2 regions of the Vibrio sp. TAP-3B genome follow, and region 2 is predicted to be linked to the other one. Evidence: riboswitches for the same ligand, from Rfam matches in the RefSeq annotation. Region 2 holds a riboswitch; the other holds the start of a gene.
The links. A riboswitch is a leader RNA that binds a small molecule or an ion and turns the genes downstream of it on or off. The one in region 2 is predicted to bind lysine.
Positions count from the first base shown of each region.

Region 1: another riboswitch for lysine. It lies ahead of lysC (lysine-sensitive aspartokinase 3); the one in region 2 lies ahead of tet(35) (tetracycline efflux Na+/H+ antiporter family transporter Tet(35)).

Region 1 covers NZ_CM173495.1:2,032,494-2,040,770, reverse strand. The annotation lists gene AC3D28_RS09605 (cation:proton antiporter) at 1-975, opposite strand, end outside; gene metH (methionine synthase) at 1,166-4,846, shown strand; gene lysC (lysine-sensitive aspartokinase 3) at 4,912-6,264, opposite strand; lysine riboswitch at 6,370-6,547, opposite strand; gene AC3D28_RS09590 (pyridoxal-phosphate-dependent aminotransferase family protein) at 6,770-7,891, shown strand; gene AC3D28_RS09585 (PglL family O-oligosaccharyltransferase) at 7,948-8,277, opposite strand, start outside.
Region 2 covers NZ_CM173495.1:1,198,817-1,207,093, reverse strand. The annotation lists gene AC3D28_RS05630 (inosine/guanosine kinase) at 1-1,184, shown strand, start outside; gene AC3D28_RS05625 (H-NS family histone-like protein) at 1,308-1,718, opposite strand; lysine riboswitch at 2,309-2,491, shown strand; gene tet(35) (tetracycline efflux Na+/H+ antiporter family transporter Tet(35)) at 2,601-4,202, shown strand; partial or broken gene AC3D28_RS05615 (helix-turn-helix domain-containing protein) at 4,484-4,732, opposite strand; His leader region at 5,008-5,144, shown strand; gene hisG (ATP phosphoribosyltransferase) at 5,194-6,090, shown strand; gene hisD (histidinol dehydrogenase) at 6,096-7,388, shown strand; gene hisC (histidinol-phosphate transaminase) at 7,407-8,277, shown strand, end outside.

The DNA of each region.
Region 1 (8,277 bases), 830 kb from region 2:
AATTGAAATTGCCATCATGATCCAGTCTTCTTCATGAAATTCAAATAACAGCATCGACATACCGATTAATAAGAACAGAACACCATTTAGAAATTCATCCACTAATTCCCAGAAGTGGTCAAGGTGATCTTCACTTTCTTTTGAGAAACCAATAAAGCGCGTCCAGTTACCGATCATTATGCCCGATACCACCATCGCTAATGGGCCAGAAACATGGATGTATTCTGCGAGCGCATAGCCAGCAGTTGGAATGCCAATGGTTAATAATAACTCCATGGAGTGGTCATCGGTCGCACCGATCAAGTAGTGAAATAGTAAGCCGAGGAGCAGGCCGTATACGATGCCCCCGATGGCTTCTTGGATAAATAATAATGTGACACTTCCGACGGTTGGTGCTTCCGTGCCAAATGCGATTGTGAACAAGGTTACAAAAATGACCAAACCAAACCCGTCGTTGAAGAGAGATTCGCCTTCTATTTGGGTTGAGATACGTTTTGGAGCATCAAGCTTTTTAACAATGGCCAAAACCGCAATTGGATCGGTTGGTGAGATTAGTGCACCGAACAACAAGCAGTAAACTAAATCAAACTGAATCCCAAGCAAGTGACAAGCGCCATAAAGGACAAAACCAATGAAGAAGGTCGAAAATAGCGTGGCACCAAGAGCTAAAGTCGTTATCTCCCACTTTTGATCTTTAAGGTTAGGGAGCTTGATGCCCAGTCCGCCAGCAAACAGTAAGAAACCAAGAATGCCATTAAGTAAGAAGTCTTCAAAGTTGATTTTCGTGACTGTTTCTGTTGCCACTTCGGTGAGGTGGAACCAATTATTTTGACCTGCCGTCAAGATGAGAAGCGAAAGTACCATGGAGCCTGCAGTAATCGCGATGGTGGTTTGCATTTTTCCTACCTTGCTGTTTATAAAGGCAATTAACATCGCAGCGGCAGATAAAAAACATAAGGTATGGTAGACCGACATAGAGATCTCTATTTGTAACATTTTGTGAATGGAATTTTCGGTTGATGTTGGTTAAATAGCAAACATTTTTTCGCGATTATTTTGCAAGTTAAGAAGGAGATAAAATAATCATCAATTCCCGTTTAGACGTCTAGACTCCTGAAGTTTGTGTGATAGGATGGAATTATAACTTAAGGAATGAGGCTGTACTGTGGGATGTAATGTAAGACAACAGATTGAAGCTCAATTGAAACAACGTATTCTTCTGATTGATGGTGGTATGGGAACCATGATTCAGGGATACAAACTTGAAGAGCAAGACTATCGGGGAGAACGCTTTGCTGACTGGCATTGCGATTTAAAAGGTAACAACGATTTGTTGGTACTTAGTCAGCCTCAACTGATCAAGGAAATACACGCGGCTTATCTTGAAGCAGGCGCCGATATTCTCGAAACCAACACATTCAACGCCACGACGATTGCGATGGCCGATTATGAAATGGAAAGCTTCAGTGAAGAAATTAACCTCGCTGCCGCTAAACTCGCCCGTGAAGTTGCAGATGAATGGACGTTAAAGACCCCTGATAAGCCGCGTTATGTTGCCGGAGTGCTTGGACCGACTAATCGTACTTGTTCAATCTCACCTGATGTTAACGACCCCAGTTACCGAAATGTCTCTTTTGACCAATTAGTTGAAGCGTATTCGGAATCCACGCGTGCGCTGATAACAGGTGGGGCGGACCTGATCCTGATCGAAACTATCTTTGACACATTGAATGCTAAGGCGTGTGCTTTTGCGGTCGATACGGTATTCGAAGAACTTGGTATCACTCTGCCTGTCATGATTTCAGGTACGATTACCGATGCGTCGGGTCGCACGCTATCAGGACAAACGACCGAAGCTTTTTATAACTCTCTACGTCATGTAAGGCCGCTATCTTTTGGTCTTAACTGTGCTCTTGGTCCCGATGAGCTTCGCCCTTATGTTGAGGAGCTCTCTCGTATTTCTGAGTCATTCATTTCCGCGCATCCTAATGCTGGGCTACCTAATGCGTTCGGTGAGTACGATCTTTCCCCAGAAGAGATGGCAACTCATGTTAAAGAGTGGGCACAAAGTGGCTTTTTGAATTTAATCGGTGGTTGTTGTGGGACGACCCCAGAACATATTCGTCAAATGACAGAAGCGGTTGAAGGCGTAGTGCCTCGTCATTTGCCTGATTTACCAGTCGCTTGTCGCTTGTCTGGGCTTGAACCACTGACGATAAAAAAAGAGTCGTTATTTATAAATGTAGGTGAGCGTACTAACGTGACTGGCTCTGCTCGTTTCAAACGCCTGATTCGAGAAGAACGCTATGATGAGGCTCTAGATGTTGCACGTCAGCAAGTTGAAAATGGTGCGCAAATCATCGACATTAACATGGATGAAGGCATGTTGGACGCTCAGGCCTGTATGGTTCGGTTCTTGAACCTTTGTGCGTCTGAGCCAGAAATTTCGAAAGTGCCAATCATGGTCGATTCTTCGAAGTGGGAAGTGATCGAAGCTGGCTTAAAGTGTATTCAAGGTAAAGGGATTGTAAACTCGATCTCGCTAAAAGAAGGCAAAGAAAAGTTTGTCGAGCAAGCGAAGTTGATTCGTCGTTACGGTGCGGCGGTCATCGTCATGGCCTTTGATGAAGTCGGTCAGGCGGATACCCGTGAGCGTAAAGTCGAAATTTGTACTAACGCTTACCGAGTTTTGGTCGATGAGGGTGGTTTCCCACCTGAAGATATCATTTTTGATCCAAATATCTTTGCTGTTGCGACAGGGATTGATGAGCACAACAACTACGCGGTTGATTTTATCGAAGCTATCGGGGAGATCAAACGTGACCTACCACATGCGATGATTTCAGGTGGTGTCTCTAATGTTTCTTTCTCTTTTCGTGGCAATAATTACGTGCGTGAAGCGATTCACGCCGTGTTCCTTTACCACTGTTTTAAAAACGGTATGGACATGGGCATCGTAAATGCTGGCCAGTTAGAAATTTACGATAACGTCCCTGAAACATTGCGCGAAGCGGTAGAAGATGTGGTTTTGAACCGTCGTGATGACTCAACAGAAAGGCTATTAGATATTGCTACCGTGTACGCAGACAAGGGGGTTGGCAAGGAAGAAGATGCTTCAGTATTAGAGTGGCGAACATGGCCTGTTGAAAAGCGTTTGGAGCATGCCTTAGTAAAAGGGATTACCGAGTTTATTATCGAGGACACGGAAGAAGCTCGCGTGAATGCTACTAAACCTTTGGAGGTAATTGAAGGCCCGTTAATGGATGGTATGAACGTGGTCGGGGACTTATTTGGGGAAGGTAAGATGTTTCTGCCTCAGGTAGTGAAGTCAGCCCGAGTGATGAAACAGGCAGTTGGGCATTTGGAGCCCTACATTGATGCTGAAAAACAGGTTGGCCAAACTAATGGTAAGATCCTACTCGCCACAGTCAAAGGGGATGTGCACGATATTGGAAAAAATATCGTTGGCGTAGTGCTTCAATGTAATAACTATGAAATTATCGATCTTGGCGTTATGGTGCCATGCGACAAAATCTTAAAAGTGGCACAAGAAGAGAATGTCGACATCATCGGTCTATCAGGCTTGATCACCCCCTCCTTAGATGAAATGGTCCATGTCGCGAAAGAAATGCAACGTCTTGATTTTAAACTGCCACTGTTGATTGGCGGAGCAACCACATCAAAAGCGCACACGGCGGTTAAGATTGAGCAAAACTATCAACATCCTGTGGTGTACGTAAATAATGCCTCTCGAGCTGTGGGGGTATGTTCATCTTTATTATCAGACGAACGTCGACCGGTGTTTGTTGAAAAGCTAGATGCTGATTATGAACGTGTTCGAGATCAGCATAAGCGTAAGAAGCCGAGAACTAAACCCGTGACGCTTGAAGAGGCGCGGGCAAATAAAGTGGCTATCAATTGGGAAGTTTACACACCGCCTGCGCCGGTTAAACCGGGAATTCATATCTTTGATGACGTTGATATCGCGGCGTTACGTCCATACATCGATTGGACCCCTTTCTTTATGACTTGGTCATTAGTTGGCAAGTACCCAACCATTTTCAAGCATGAAGAAGTCGGTGAAGAGGCACAGCGTCTGTTCGATGATGCCAATGAGTTGCTTGACCGTGTTGAGCGGGAAGGTTTACTTAAAGCTCGCGGCATGTGTGGTTTATTTCCAGCGGCGAGCGTAGGCGATGATATTGAAGTGTACACCGATGAATCACGTAACGAAGTGGCGAAAGTGCTGCGTAATCTACGTCAACAAACTGAAAAACCAAAAGGATTCAATTACTGTCTTTCGGACTACATCGCGCCAAAAGAGTCGGGTAAGCCAGATTGGATTGGAGCGTTTGCGGTAACCGGTGGCATAGGTGAACGTGAACTGGCTGACCAATATAAAGCCCAAGGTGATGATTACAACGCCATCATGATTCAAGCGGTAGCGGATCGTCTTGCCGAAGCGTTTGCTGAATATTTGCATAAGCGCGTACGCAAAGAAATTTGGGGTTATGCAGCGGATGAAAACTTATCTAACGATGGTCTTATCCGTGAAAAATATCAAGGTATTCGCCCTGCACCTGGTTATCCTGCATGCCCTGAGCATACTGAAAAAGGTCCATTATGGGAGCTACTTAATGTAGAAGAGAATATTGGTATGTCATTGACTTCAAGCTATGCGATGTACCCCGGAGCATCGGTATCGGGTTGGTACTTCTCGCACCCCGACTCTCGCTATTTCGCGATCGCACAGATTCAAGACGATCAGTTAGAAAGTTATGCCGATCGTAAAAGGTGGGATCGGATCGAAGCTGAAAAGTGGCTAGGTCCAAACATCAACGCTTAATCTGTTTCTGTGAAAACAAAGAGGGCTGCACAATCGCAGCCCTTTTTCCTATTTGATATAAAGTATTATGACTCAAACAGTTCAGTATGCAGTTTTTGGATGGCTTGTTTCGACACTGACTCATGAACAAGGAAGCACAAGTTATGAGGGCTGGCACCGTAACAAATCATACGTAGGTTAAAATCTGCTAGCGTACCGAAGACTTGTTTCGCATAACCTTTGCTCTCGCTCATGTTATTACCAATCAGAGCAACGAGGCATAAATCGTGTTCGACTTCTACTTTACACAGCGCTTCCAGTTCTTCACGCACGGCTTGTGGTAGTTGAGGGGCCCCGCCTGACGTATCCGTTTGATCCAAAGTTAACGAGACACTGATTTCTGATGTTGTGATCAAATCGACTGAGATTTTGTGTTTGGCTAAGATCTCAAAGACTTTTGCCAAGAAGCCATACGCGTGGAACATGTTGGCACTGCGGAGTGTCACCATCGTTTGGTTGCAGCGTAGGGCCAGCGCGCGGAAAAGTGGTGAGCTTTCGACTTGATGACGAATCCAAGTGCCGCCTTTCTCTGGTGTCTTCGATGAACCAACAAACACAGGAATGTCATGGCGAAGTGCAGGAATAAGTGTTGAAGGGTGGAGGATCTTTGCACCAAAATTGGCCATTTCTGATGCTTCGCTAAAGCTGATCTCGGGGATGGGTGAGGCCTTTGGCGCAATACGGGGATCGGTGGTGTAGATGCCTGGCACATCGGTCCAAATTTCTAAACCCGCCGCTTTGACACTCTCTGCGATTAATGCGGCACTGTAGTCGCTGCCGCCTCGTCCCAATGTGGTTGTATTGCCTTGTCCGTCAGACCCGATAAAGCCTTGAGTGATGACGACAGATTTGTGACACAGTGGAACCAATTTTTCTTGTGCGAGCTCTGAAATCATTTCAATGTTTGGTTCTGCGCGGCCAAAGCTGTCATCTGTTCTTAAAACGTCACGGATATCGAAGCGAACGGCTTGAATGTCACGTTCACGCATCAATTGAGCGAGAATATGGGTCGACATCAGTTCACCACATGCGACCAATTGATCGGTCAGCTTGGCGCTGGTTTGAATGGATGCGGCTTCGGCCAGACTGGTTACGGTATCGAGAATGGCATATACCTCAGTGGAGGCTTCAGAGCCATCTTTGAGCTGAGCTAAAACGGAATCATGTATATTGGTCAGCTTTTGAAGTAACTCGGAGCGGTGTGTTTGGTCTTGCACGCCACTTGCCAACGCAACCAGTAAATTGGTTACACCTGAGCAAGCACTGCTCACCACTAAGCGAGTATTTGGGTTGTTTTCAATAATGCTGGCGCAACGACTCATTGCCTCAAAGTTGGCCACACTAGTCCCACCGAATTTAGCTACGTTAAATGCACTCACTGCGTTCTCCCACGACTTCCTAAAAAATAATATGTACATCCAATGTTTAGTGAGGAAAGGAACAGAGCAAAAAGAGAGGTATTTAGAATGTCATTTGAAAAACTCACCCTCAGAAGCTCTTCATCAGGCGGCGCTGATGACAGTTGATGGGACTCAACCCAGTCAACCGACAAGTCAAATCCTGCAACTTTGACTTACCTCGGCACTACTCCCCCTGAATAATTGGGCTTGGAATTGCGGTTCCACCAATCATCTACCTGGGTAGTGCTCCTCTTCTACATAAAGCTCAAACATTGAACGGTTTTGCCGAAGTAATGTCAATCAATATTTCAACCATGATGATGTTTTTTATTAACGAATTTGTGACAGTGGTTTGACCTCTATACTTACGGCTAATTGCTGAGTGAAGGAAAATCGATTAGGGTAAAAGCTTGATGCCTGAGCCACCTTGTTGAATAGAACTTTTATCATGCTCAGGATAAATGATAGCAATCAAGGAGCTGACATGCCGATCCAGAGCTTTATTCCCCCTCATCGTATTCTCATGGGACCTGGTCCTTCTGATATTTATCCTCAAGTGCTTCAAGCATTGAGTCGTCCAACGGTTGGCCATTTAGACCCTCTTTTCATCGCGATGATGGATGAGTTGAAACAGCTATTGAAATACGCTTTCCAGACGGAAAATGAATTCACTATTGCGGTCTCGGCGCCAGGCAGTGCGGGGATGGAAACCTGTTTTGTTAACTTAATTGAAAAAGGTGACAAAGTCATTGTGTGCCGCAATGGTGTGTTTGGTGAGCGCATGCGTGAAAACGTGGTTCGTGCTGGGGGAGAAGTTGTTGTCGTTGATGATGAATGGGGTACGCCAGTTTCTGTTGATAAAGTGGAGCAAGCACTACAGCAGCATCCTGAGACAAAAATCCTCGCTTTCGTACATGCAGAAACTTCAACCGGCGCAGTGAGTGATGCTCAAACTCTAGGGAAACTAGCGAAGCAGTACAACACATTATCGATTGTTGATGCGGTCACGTCATTGGGCGGTGTGCCGCTAAAAGTCGATGAGTGGCAACTGGATGCGGTGTATTCGGGAAGTCAAAAATGTTTGTCATGTGTACCTGGTTTATCGCCAGTGACGCTTTCTCCTGCCGCAATCGAAAAGATTCAGTCAAGAACCTCACCAGTACAGAGTTGGTTCTTAGACCAAAGTTTAGTGCTAGGTTACTGGAGTGGCGAAGGCAAACGTAGCTACCACCATACTGCACCAGTTAATAGTTTGTATGCGCTGCACGAAGCTTTACTGATTTTAAAGAACGAAGGTTTGGAGAGTGCCTGGGCTCGTCACCAATTAATGCATGAAAAATTGAAGGATGGCTTACAAAAGCTTGGCTTTGAATTTGTAGTGGAAGAGGCTCATCGCTTACCTCAGTTGAATGCGATTTATGTGCCAGAAGGGGTCGATGAAGCAAAAGTTCGTACGCATTTGTTAGAGACGTACAACTTGGAGATTGGCGCGGGATTAGGAGCATTGGCTGGAAAAGCGTGGCGGATCGGTTTGATGGGCTATGCTGCTCGACCTGAAAATGTCGCACTGTGCTTAAAAGCCTTAGAAGAGTCGCTCACCGAGTAGTGTTAATCAAAATATAAATAAAAAAGCGAAGGTTCTCCTTCGCTTTTTTATATGACTTAATTCGCCATGACCGATTCAGGCCGAGATATGCTCGGTGTCGCCGATTGCGCATGTGAAGGTGGTTGGTAATTGACTTGGCTAAAGTCTACGTTCGGAAATAGGAATTGCGCTTCAGTCCGTACCTGCTCAGCTTTGCTACTGTCGTTTAGACCTTGATAGGCGAGAATCAAATTATTATAGAAAGCAGGACGTGGTTTATCTTTAATGATCGTGAGTGACCAGTCGATGTATGGCTGAATCAATGTTGGGTCTTGCTGGTATAAGCCGATGTTCAAGAACGTGCTGTAGACATCCCAGTCGAATCTATCTTTCCAAACAACTGGATT
Region 2 (8,277 bases):
AAACTTTGGTAGATATTGAAGCAAAAGTTACAACGGATGTGATTGAAAAGTACGGTTTGAGTAAAGGCCATTCACTGGTTATTGATGACGCCAAAGCGGAAGAATTATATCAGCAGTTAAAAGAAGAGAGCTTAATTACCAATGAGTATGCAGGCGGTACTATTGGTAATACGTTACACAACTACTCTGTTTTAGCCGATGACCGCTCAACGCTGCTTGGTGTTATGAGTCAGGATATCAAAATCGGCAGTTATGGTTATCGTTACCTATGTAACACATCGAGCCGGATGGATTTGAATTACCTACAAGGCGTAGATGGTGCGATTGGCCGTTGTTTCGCGCTTATTACCGAAGATGGTGAACGTACTTTTGCAATTAGTGAAGGTCAGATGAACCAACTTCATCCCGATAGTATTCCAGAAAAAATCTTCAAAAATGCTTCTGCGTTGGTACTAACTTCGTACTTAGTACGTTGTAAAGAGGGTGACCCAATGCCTGAAGCAACGATGAAGGCAATTGAATACGCGAAAAAGAATGATGTACCAGTGGTTCTTACGCTAGGAACAAAGTTTGTTATTCAAGATGATCCCAAATATTGGCAAGAGTTTATTCGAGACAACGTTTCTGTTGTCGCCATGAATGAAGATGAAGCAGAAGCCCTGACAGGTGAGTCTGATCCTCTTGCTGCATCGGATAAGGCGTTAGAATGGACTGATTTGGTGCTGTGTACAGCAGGTCCTGTTGGTTTGTTTATGGCTGGTTATACAGAAGACAGTGCGAAGCGAGAAACATCTTTACCATTGCTTCCAGGTTCAATCGCGGAGTTTAACCGTTATGAATTTAGCCGCCCAGCTAAGCGACACGCATGTGAGAATCCGATTAAGGTTTACTCACATATTTCTCCATATATGGGGGGACCTGAAAAGATAAAGAATACTAATGGTGCGGGTGACGCGGCATTATCAGCTGTCCTTCATGATATGGCCGCAAACAAATATCATAAAGAAAATGTGCCTAATTCAAGCAAGCACAGTAACGAGTATTTAACCTACTCTTCTTTTTCACAAGTTTGCAAATATGCAAACCGTGCTAGTTATGAAGTTCTCGTTCAGCACTCTCCACGTCTGTCACGCGGTCTTCCAGAGCGAGAAGACAGCTTAGAAGAAGCATACTGGGAACGTTAATACATAATCGATTAATTAACTGTTCGATAACTAATGTTAAAATGGCGCACTTGAGAGTGCGCCATTTTAGTTTGTTCAATACAAATAAAAAAGGCTCCAACGAGAGCCTTTTAATAATCTGAATTAGATTAGGAAATCATCTAATGATTTACCCGCATCCAGTTGCTCTTGGATTGCGGAAGGTGTACGACCTTGGCCAGTCCAAGTTTTTTCTTGGCCGTTTGCGTTTATGTATTTGTATTTTGCTGGGCGAGGCGCGCGCTTCTTAGATTTTGTCTTCGTTTTAGCTTCGCCCGATAAAGCACTGATTAGTGCTTCAACGTCGATGCCATCTTGAGCGATTTTTTCTGCTATCTCTGCTAGTTTCGCTTCTTGCTCTGCTTTTTCTGCACGTTCTGCTTCTTCTGTTTCTCTGCGCTCTTCTACAACAGTAGTTAGTTTATCTAGAGCTTCTTCCAATTGTTCTAGAGTCAGCTCACGAGAAAATGCACGAAGGCTACGGATATTTAGAAGTGTTTTAGTCAGCTCTGACATAACGATTCCTGTTAATAGGTTAATGTGTTGGGCACTTTTATTGTTACGATTAAATAATGCCAGTCTACAAATAAACAAAGAGTCCTTATATTTAACTTTATCTTCTCCTTATGTGCAAATACTAAATCATGATTTTGTTTAAATTTAGCTGTTTTTTACCTTTATTAATAATACTTAACTCGAAAGAAATCTTAAGAGGTGGGAATTAAAGTTATTATCCATTATTGCTGATAATGATTAATGCATCGCTTTGTATAAATTTGTATAAAAAGGTGAGAATTAGTACTTAGAAATAGACTGTGTCTCACTATCTCTAGCGAGCATATATTCTGAATTTATTGAATCCGGATAAACCATGATATTCCTAAGGTAATGATGATGTTTCATAAATATCGTAGTTGCTGTGATTTCAGTTGCACAAAGGAAAATTAAAGTAGGCATGATTTATAAATTAGAGGTGTGACTATTTATTGGTTTAATTTAGTTTGATGTGTTGCATTGCCTCATATCATAAGTACAATGGCTGCCACCTGATGCAATATTGCAGATAATTTGTTGTTGATTTGTAAAATGAACGGTTAATTGTTTGCTGTTGCCGTAGAGGTGCAGTCTCGAAGAGTAGCTATTATTGGGGTGATGCCAATGAATAATAGTGGAAGGCGAAGATTGCCGAAGTAAGTAGCCTATCAACGTTACTTATTGGGGTTGTATCTGAAAGGAACAACACTGCCATAGTATATATTCACATTAAACTATGGAGCGCTACTGTAGGGTTGGGTGAAGTGTTCGCTTCCCTGTCGCTAAGTTCAACATGAGCACGTATCGTATGCTGCGTGACTTGTCTGCAGTAGATCTCTAGCCAAACTTTGGTTTTTGAAGATCATGAATTTAATAGATTTTTCCAATTCTCCTGTTTCATTATTGCCACCTATTGTCGCTTTGACTCTGGCGATTTTGACTCGACGTGTATTAATTTCTCTCGGCGTTGGTATCGTACTGGGGTCGGTTCTACTAAACAGCTGGTCTATCGGTGACACCGCTAGCTATGTCAGTTCTCAAGTGTCCTCTGTCTTTGTTGAAGATGGTGGTATTAATACTTGGAATATGAGTATTGTTGGTTTCCTCGTTTTGCTTGGTATGACCACGGCCTTGTTGACGCTGTCTGGTGGTACTCGTGCGTTTGCCGAGTGGGCACAGTCTCGAGTGAAAAGTAAGCGCGGCTCTAAACTTCTCGCAGCCTGCTTAGGCGTATTCATTTTTGTCGACGACTACTTTAACAGTCTTGCTGTTGGTGCGATTTCTCGCCCGGTGACCGATCGTTTCTATGTGTCTCGCGCCAAACTTGCGTATATTCTTGACTCAACAGCAGCACCAATGTGTGTGATCATGCCAGCGTCTAGCTGGGGCGCATATATCATCACTATCATTGGCGGCATTTTGGTCTCTCATGGGATTACCGAGTATTCAGCGTTAGGTGCCTATGTTCGTTTGATCCCAATGAACTTCTACGCAGTCTTTGCGCTACTGATGGTGTTTGCGGTTGCTTGGTTTGGCCTAGATGTCGGTAAGATGCGTGATCACGAAATTTCGGCGTCTCAAGGTCGTGGCTTTGATAAAGACAAAGAGAATGATTCGCAAGAAGCGCATGAACTCAATGAAGAGCTTGATATCCGCGAAAGTGAAAAAGGCACAGTTTCTGACCTTGTACTTCCTATTGTCACGCTAATTATTGCCACGATCGCTTCGATGCTATACACCGGTGGTCAGGCTTTGGCCGCTGATGGTAAAGAATTTGCTTTGTTGGGCGCATTTGAAAACACCGATGTAGGTATGTCTTTAATCTACGGTAGTTTGCTAGGTTTAGCCGTCGCCTTGTTTACTGTGATTAAACAAGGCCTACCAATGACTGAGATTACTCGCACGCTTTGGATTGGTGCTAAGTCAATGTTCGGGGCAATTCTCATACTCGTATTTGCTTGGACCATTGGTTCTGTTATCGGCGACATGAAGACAGGGTCTTACTTATCGACCTTGGCGCAAGGTAATATTAACCCGCAGTGGTTACCTGTGATTTTATTCTTATTGTCAGGTTTAATGGCTTTCTCAACGGGCACTTCATGGGGGACGTTTGGCATCATGTTACCAATTGCCGGTGATATGGCGGGGGCGACTGATCTCGCGTTGATGCTGCCAATGTTGAGTGCCGTATTAGCCGGCGCGGTATTTGGTGACCATTGCTCACCAATTTCAGATACTACGATTCTATCGTCTACTGGTGCTCGCTGTAATCACATTGATCACGTATCAACACAGTTACCTTATGCATTATCGGTGGCACTAGTCTCGTGTGTTGGCTTTATTACTTTGGGCATAACGGCATCTATCGCACTCTCGCTTATTGCTGCGTCAGTGATTTTCATTATGGTATGCCTCGCCCTGTCTTGGTTGTCGAAGTCTAAGATGGCATCGTGTCAAAACGTATAACGCGTTTCAGTTTACTGACAGAAAGAGGAAGCTCCGCTAAATTAGCGGAGCTTTTTTTTAACGCGATTTAGGTGAGGGGGTAATCGCGTTTTTGGGGATAACCTAATCATCTCGGACTTACTGTTAGTTATTAGCAAGGAACGAGCAAGGAATATGCCTGATATAAGCTTTTGATTTATAGTGTTCTAAAGTTAGGGTATTCAGGCTGAAAATTTAAGTGAATGATACATAGCGAGTTGTCTGTTACACAGTGTTACGTTACACCTGTATAGTGATAGTGACTAGACGTTTAAGTTGTACTTTTTAATGAGACGGTAGAGCGTTGTTCTCGATATCCCAAGATGACGCGCAGCAGCACTCATATTGTGTTTGTTTTCCTCAATTGCCTACAATAGGTAATCGAGGTCGATTTGGTCTACTGAAGGGAGCAGCTGTCTCTCATTATTATCTAGGCTCAAGTCGGCGACGAGTAGGGTATTGTCGTCACACATAATAATGGCTCGTTGAATCACGTTTCGTCGCTCTTGAATACATACGCTATTACCGATTAATGAGTATAGTGCAGCATCACTGAAATCTGCTGTTTGCTGAGTGCTACCTTTACGCAGTTTCATGGGTAATCACTATTTTTTGCACCTTATCGCAATTAAATTAAAAATAAGTTATTAAAAATTAATGGTTTAAAAAAAAGTGCTGGAAAATTTAAAATTCGCTATTGAAAAAAATAGAATCCTTAGTTAGTGTGGAGCTAATCCAGAAATACGACAGAGCCTTAAATAAGTATGCGCAATTTTGTAATGAACATTCATCACCATCATCACCCAATCTAGTCTTTCGGGAGATGCGCGCATACCCGGGAGGCAGGAAACTCCCGGAGGTTAAATCAGAGCAATTTCAGATTAAAACCCTCGGGAGAGAACAATCTCCCGAGGGTTTTTTCGTTTTAGCTTTAAAAATATTTAGATATCAAATCTTGCACAGGGACAAAGTTATGCAAACACAACGCTTAAGAATCGCTATTCAGAAAAAAGGCCGTCTTAGTAAAGAAAGCCAAGCTCTACTAAAACAATGCGGCGTAAAATTTAACATTATGGGGGAACGATTAGTTGTTCACTCGGAGAATATGCCGATCGATTTGCTGCTAGTGCGTGACGATGACATTCCTGGTTTGATCATGGATGGCGTTGTTGACCTTGGTTTTATCGGAGAAAACGAGTTAGAGGAAGTACGTTTAGATCGTAAAGCTTTGGGTGAGCCATGTGAATTTGTTCCACTTCGTCGACTTGATTTTGGCGGTTGCCGCTTGTCTATCGCTATCGACAAGGATGAAGAGTACAACGGCCCGCAAGACTTGGCTGGTAAGCGTATTGCCACAACTTACCCTCAACTCCTAAAAGCTTACATGGATGAAGCAGGTGTTCCATTCTCCACATGTATGTTAACGGGCTCTGTAGAAGTCGCGCCTCGCGCTGGGCTAGCTGATGCGATTGCTGACTTAGTATCAACTGGCGCAACGCTAGAAGCGAACGGCTTAAAAGAAGCGGAGATGATCTTCAAATCGAAAGCGACGCTAATTCAGCGTACAGGGGAGTTCGATGCTGACAAAGTCGCTCTTATTGAAAAGTTGCTGACACGCATGCAGGGCGTTCAACAAGCCAAAGAATCCAAATACATCATGCTTCACGCTCCTGCTGAAAAACTAGACCAAATCAAGGCGTTACTTCCTGGTGCTGAAGACCCGACCGTATTACCGCTATCAGCTGATAAACAAAAAATTGCCGTTCACTTAGTCAGTACAGAAAATTTATTCTGGGAAACAATGGAACAGCTTAAAGAACTTGGCGCAAGCTCAATTTTAGTATTACCAATTGAAAAAATGATGGAGTAAGCATCATGAGAACAGTCGTTTGGCAATCATTAAGTGAACAACAACAAGATTCTATCCTAGAGCGTCCCGCTATTGCTCAAGGTGCAAATATTACCGCCGCTGTGTCTAAAGTAATTAGCCAAGTTCGTAGCGAGGGCGATGCAGCAATACTGGAGTTAACGGAAAAGTTTGATCGCGTTAAACCTGAATCCATCCGTGTTTCCTCTCAGGAAATTAAAGCCGCTTCAGAACGCTTGTCTGAATCAATGAAAAACGCACTAGAGCAAGCTTATGCCAATATTTCCAAATTCCACAAAGCGCAAAAGCCACAGCCAATTAAAGTCGAAACTCAACCGGGTGTGCTTTGTGAACAGGTAACACGTCCAATTCAAAAAGTGGGGTTGTATATTCCTGGCGGTAGTGCGCCATTACCATCGACGGTTTTGATGCTTGGTGTACCAGCGAAAATTGCAGGGTGTCGCAAAGTCGTACTGTGTTCTCCACCCCCTATCGCGGATGAGATCCTTTATGTCGCTAAGTTGTGTGGTATTGACGATGTTTACAATATCGGTGGTGGTCAAGCTATTGCGGCAATGGCTTACGGCACAGAAACGGTGTCGAAGGTCGATAAAATTTTTGGTCCGGGCAACGCTTACGTTACGGAAGCAAAACGTCAAGTTAGTAATGATTTCCGTGGCGCCGCGATTGATATGCCAGCGGGCCCTTCGGAAGTTCTTGTGATCGCAGACGAAACAGCGGCCCCAGATTTTATTGCGGCGGACCTTCTAAGTCAGGCAGAGCATGGACCTGACTCTCAAGTTGTCCTTGTCACTCCGTCCGCTATTATTGCCGACCAAGTGACAGATGCAGTGCAACATCAATTGAAACTACTGTCGCGTGCCGACATCGCTGAACAGGCACTGGCATCAAGCTTAATCATTATTGCAGAGTCGATCACGCAGGCTATTTCTATCTCTAATTACTATGGCCCAGAGCACTTGATTGTACAGACTAAGAATCCGAGAGAGCTTTTGCCTTTATTAGATAACGCAGGCTCTATCTTCCTTGGTGATTGGTCTCCGGAGTCGGCTGGCGACTATGCATCGGGCACTAACCACGTGCTTCCTACTTACGGTTACACACGGACATACTCAAGCTTAGGTTTAGCTGATTTTTATAAACGAATGACGGTTCAAGAGCTTTCAGCTGACGGTCTGAAAAATCTTGCGCCAACGGTTGTGACCATGGCCGAAGCGGAAGGTCTGGACGCCCACAAACGTGCTGTTACTATCCGTGTAGAAAAATTAGCAAGTAAGTAAGAATAAGAGAGTAAAGAGATGGAAAAGCTAGCGCGTAAACAAGTCCAACAACTAACACCTTATCTTTCGGCTCGCCGAATTGGTGGTACTGGTGATGTGTGGTTAAACGCGAATGAATCACCTTTCAATAATGAATACAAAACCGATTTTGCTCGTCTTAATCGTTACAGCGAATGTCAGCCTAAAGAATTGATTTCTGCTTACGCCGCGTATGCTGGAGTGAAACCAGAACAAACGCTGACTTCTCGTGGCGCAGACGAAGGTATTGAGTTATTGATTCGTGCTTTCTGTGAACCGGGTGAAGACGCGATTTTATATTGCCCACCGACTTACGGTATGTACGCCATCAGTGCAGAAACCATCGGTGTAGCGCGCAAAACGGTGCCGTTAACCACAGATTGGCAACTGGATCTTGAGGGTATTGAAGCAAACCTAGATAACGTAAAACTGGTGTTTGTATGTTCGCCAAACAACCCAACGGGTAATTTGGTTAAGCGTGAAGATATTGTCTCTCTGCTTGAGATGACAAAAGACCGTGCAATCGTAGTGATGGACGAAGCGTACATTGATTTTTGTCCAGAAGCGTCAACAGTAGATTTACTGGCGCAATACCCGAATCTCGCAATTCTGCGTACTCTGTCGAAAGCTTTCGCGCTTGCTGGTTTGCGTTGTGGATTTACGCTAGCAAACGAAGAACTGATTAATATCCTTCTTAAAGTGATCGCCCCGTACCCAGTTCCCGTTCCAGTTGCAGAAATTGCTACTCAGGCGCTTTCTGAAGCGGGACTAGCGCGAGCGAAGTTCCAAGTCCTCGACTTGAATGCAAACCGCGCTTATCTGCAGGTCGGCTTGTCGATGATTCCAGGGCTGGAAGTCTTTGAAGGGTGGG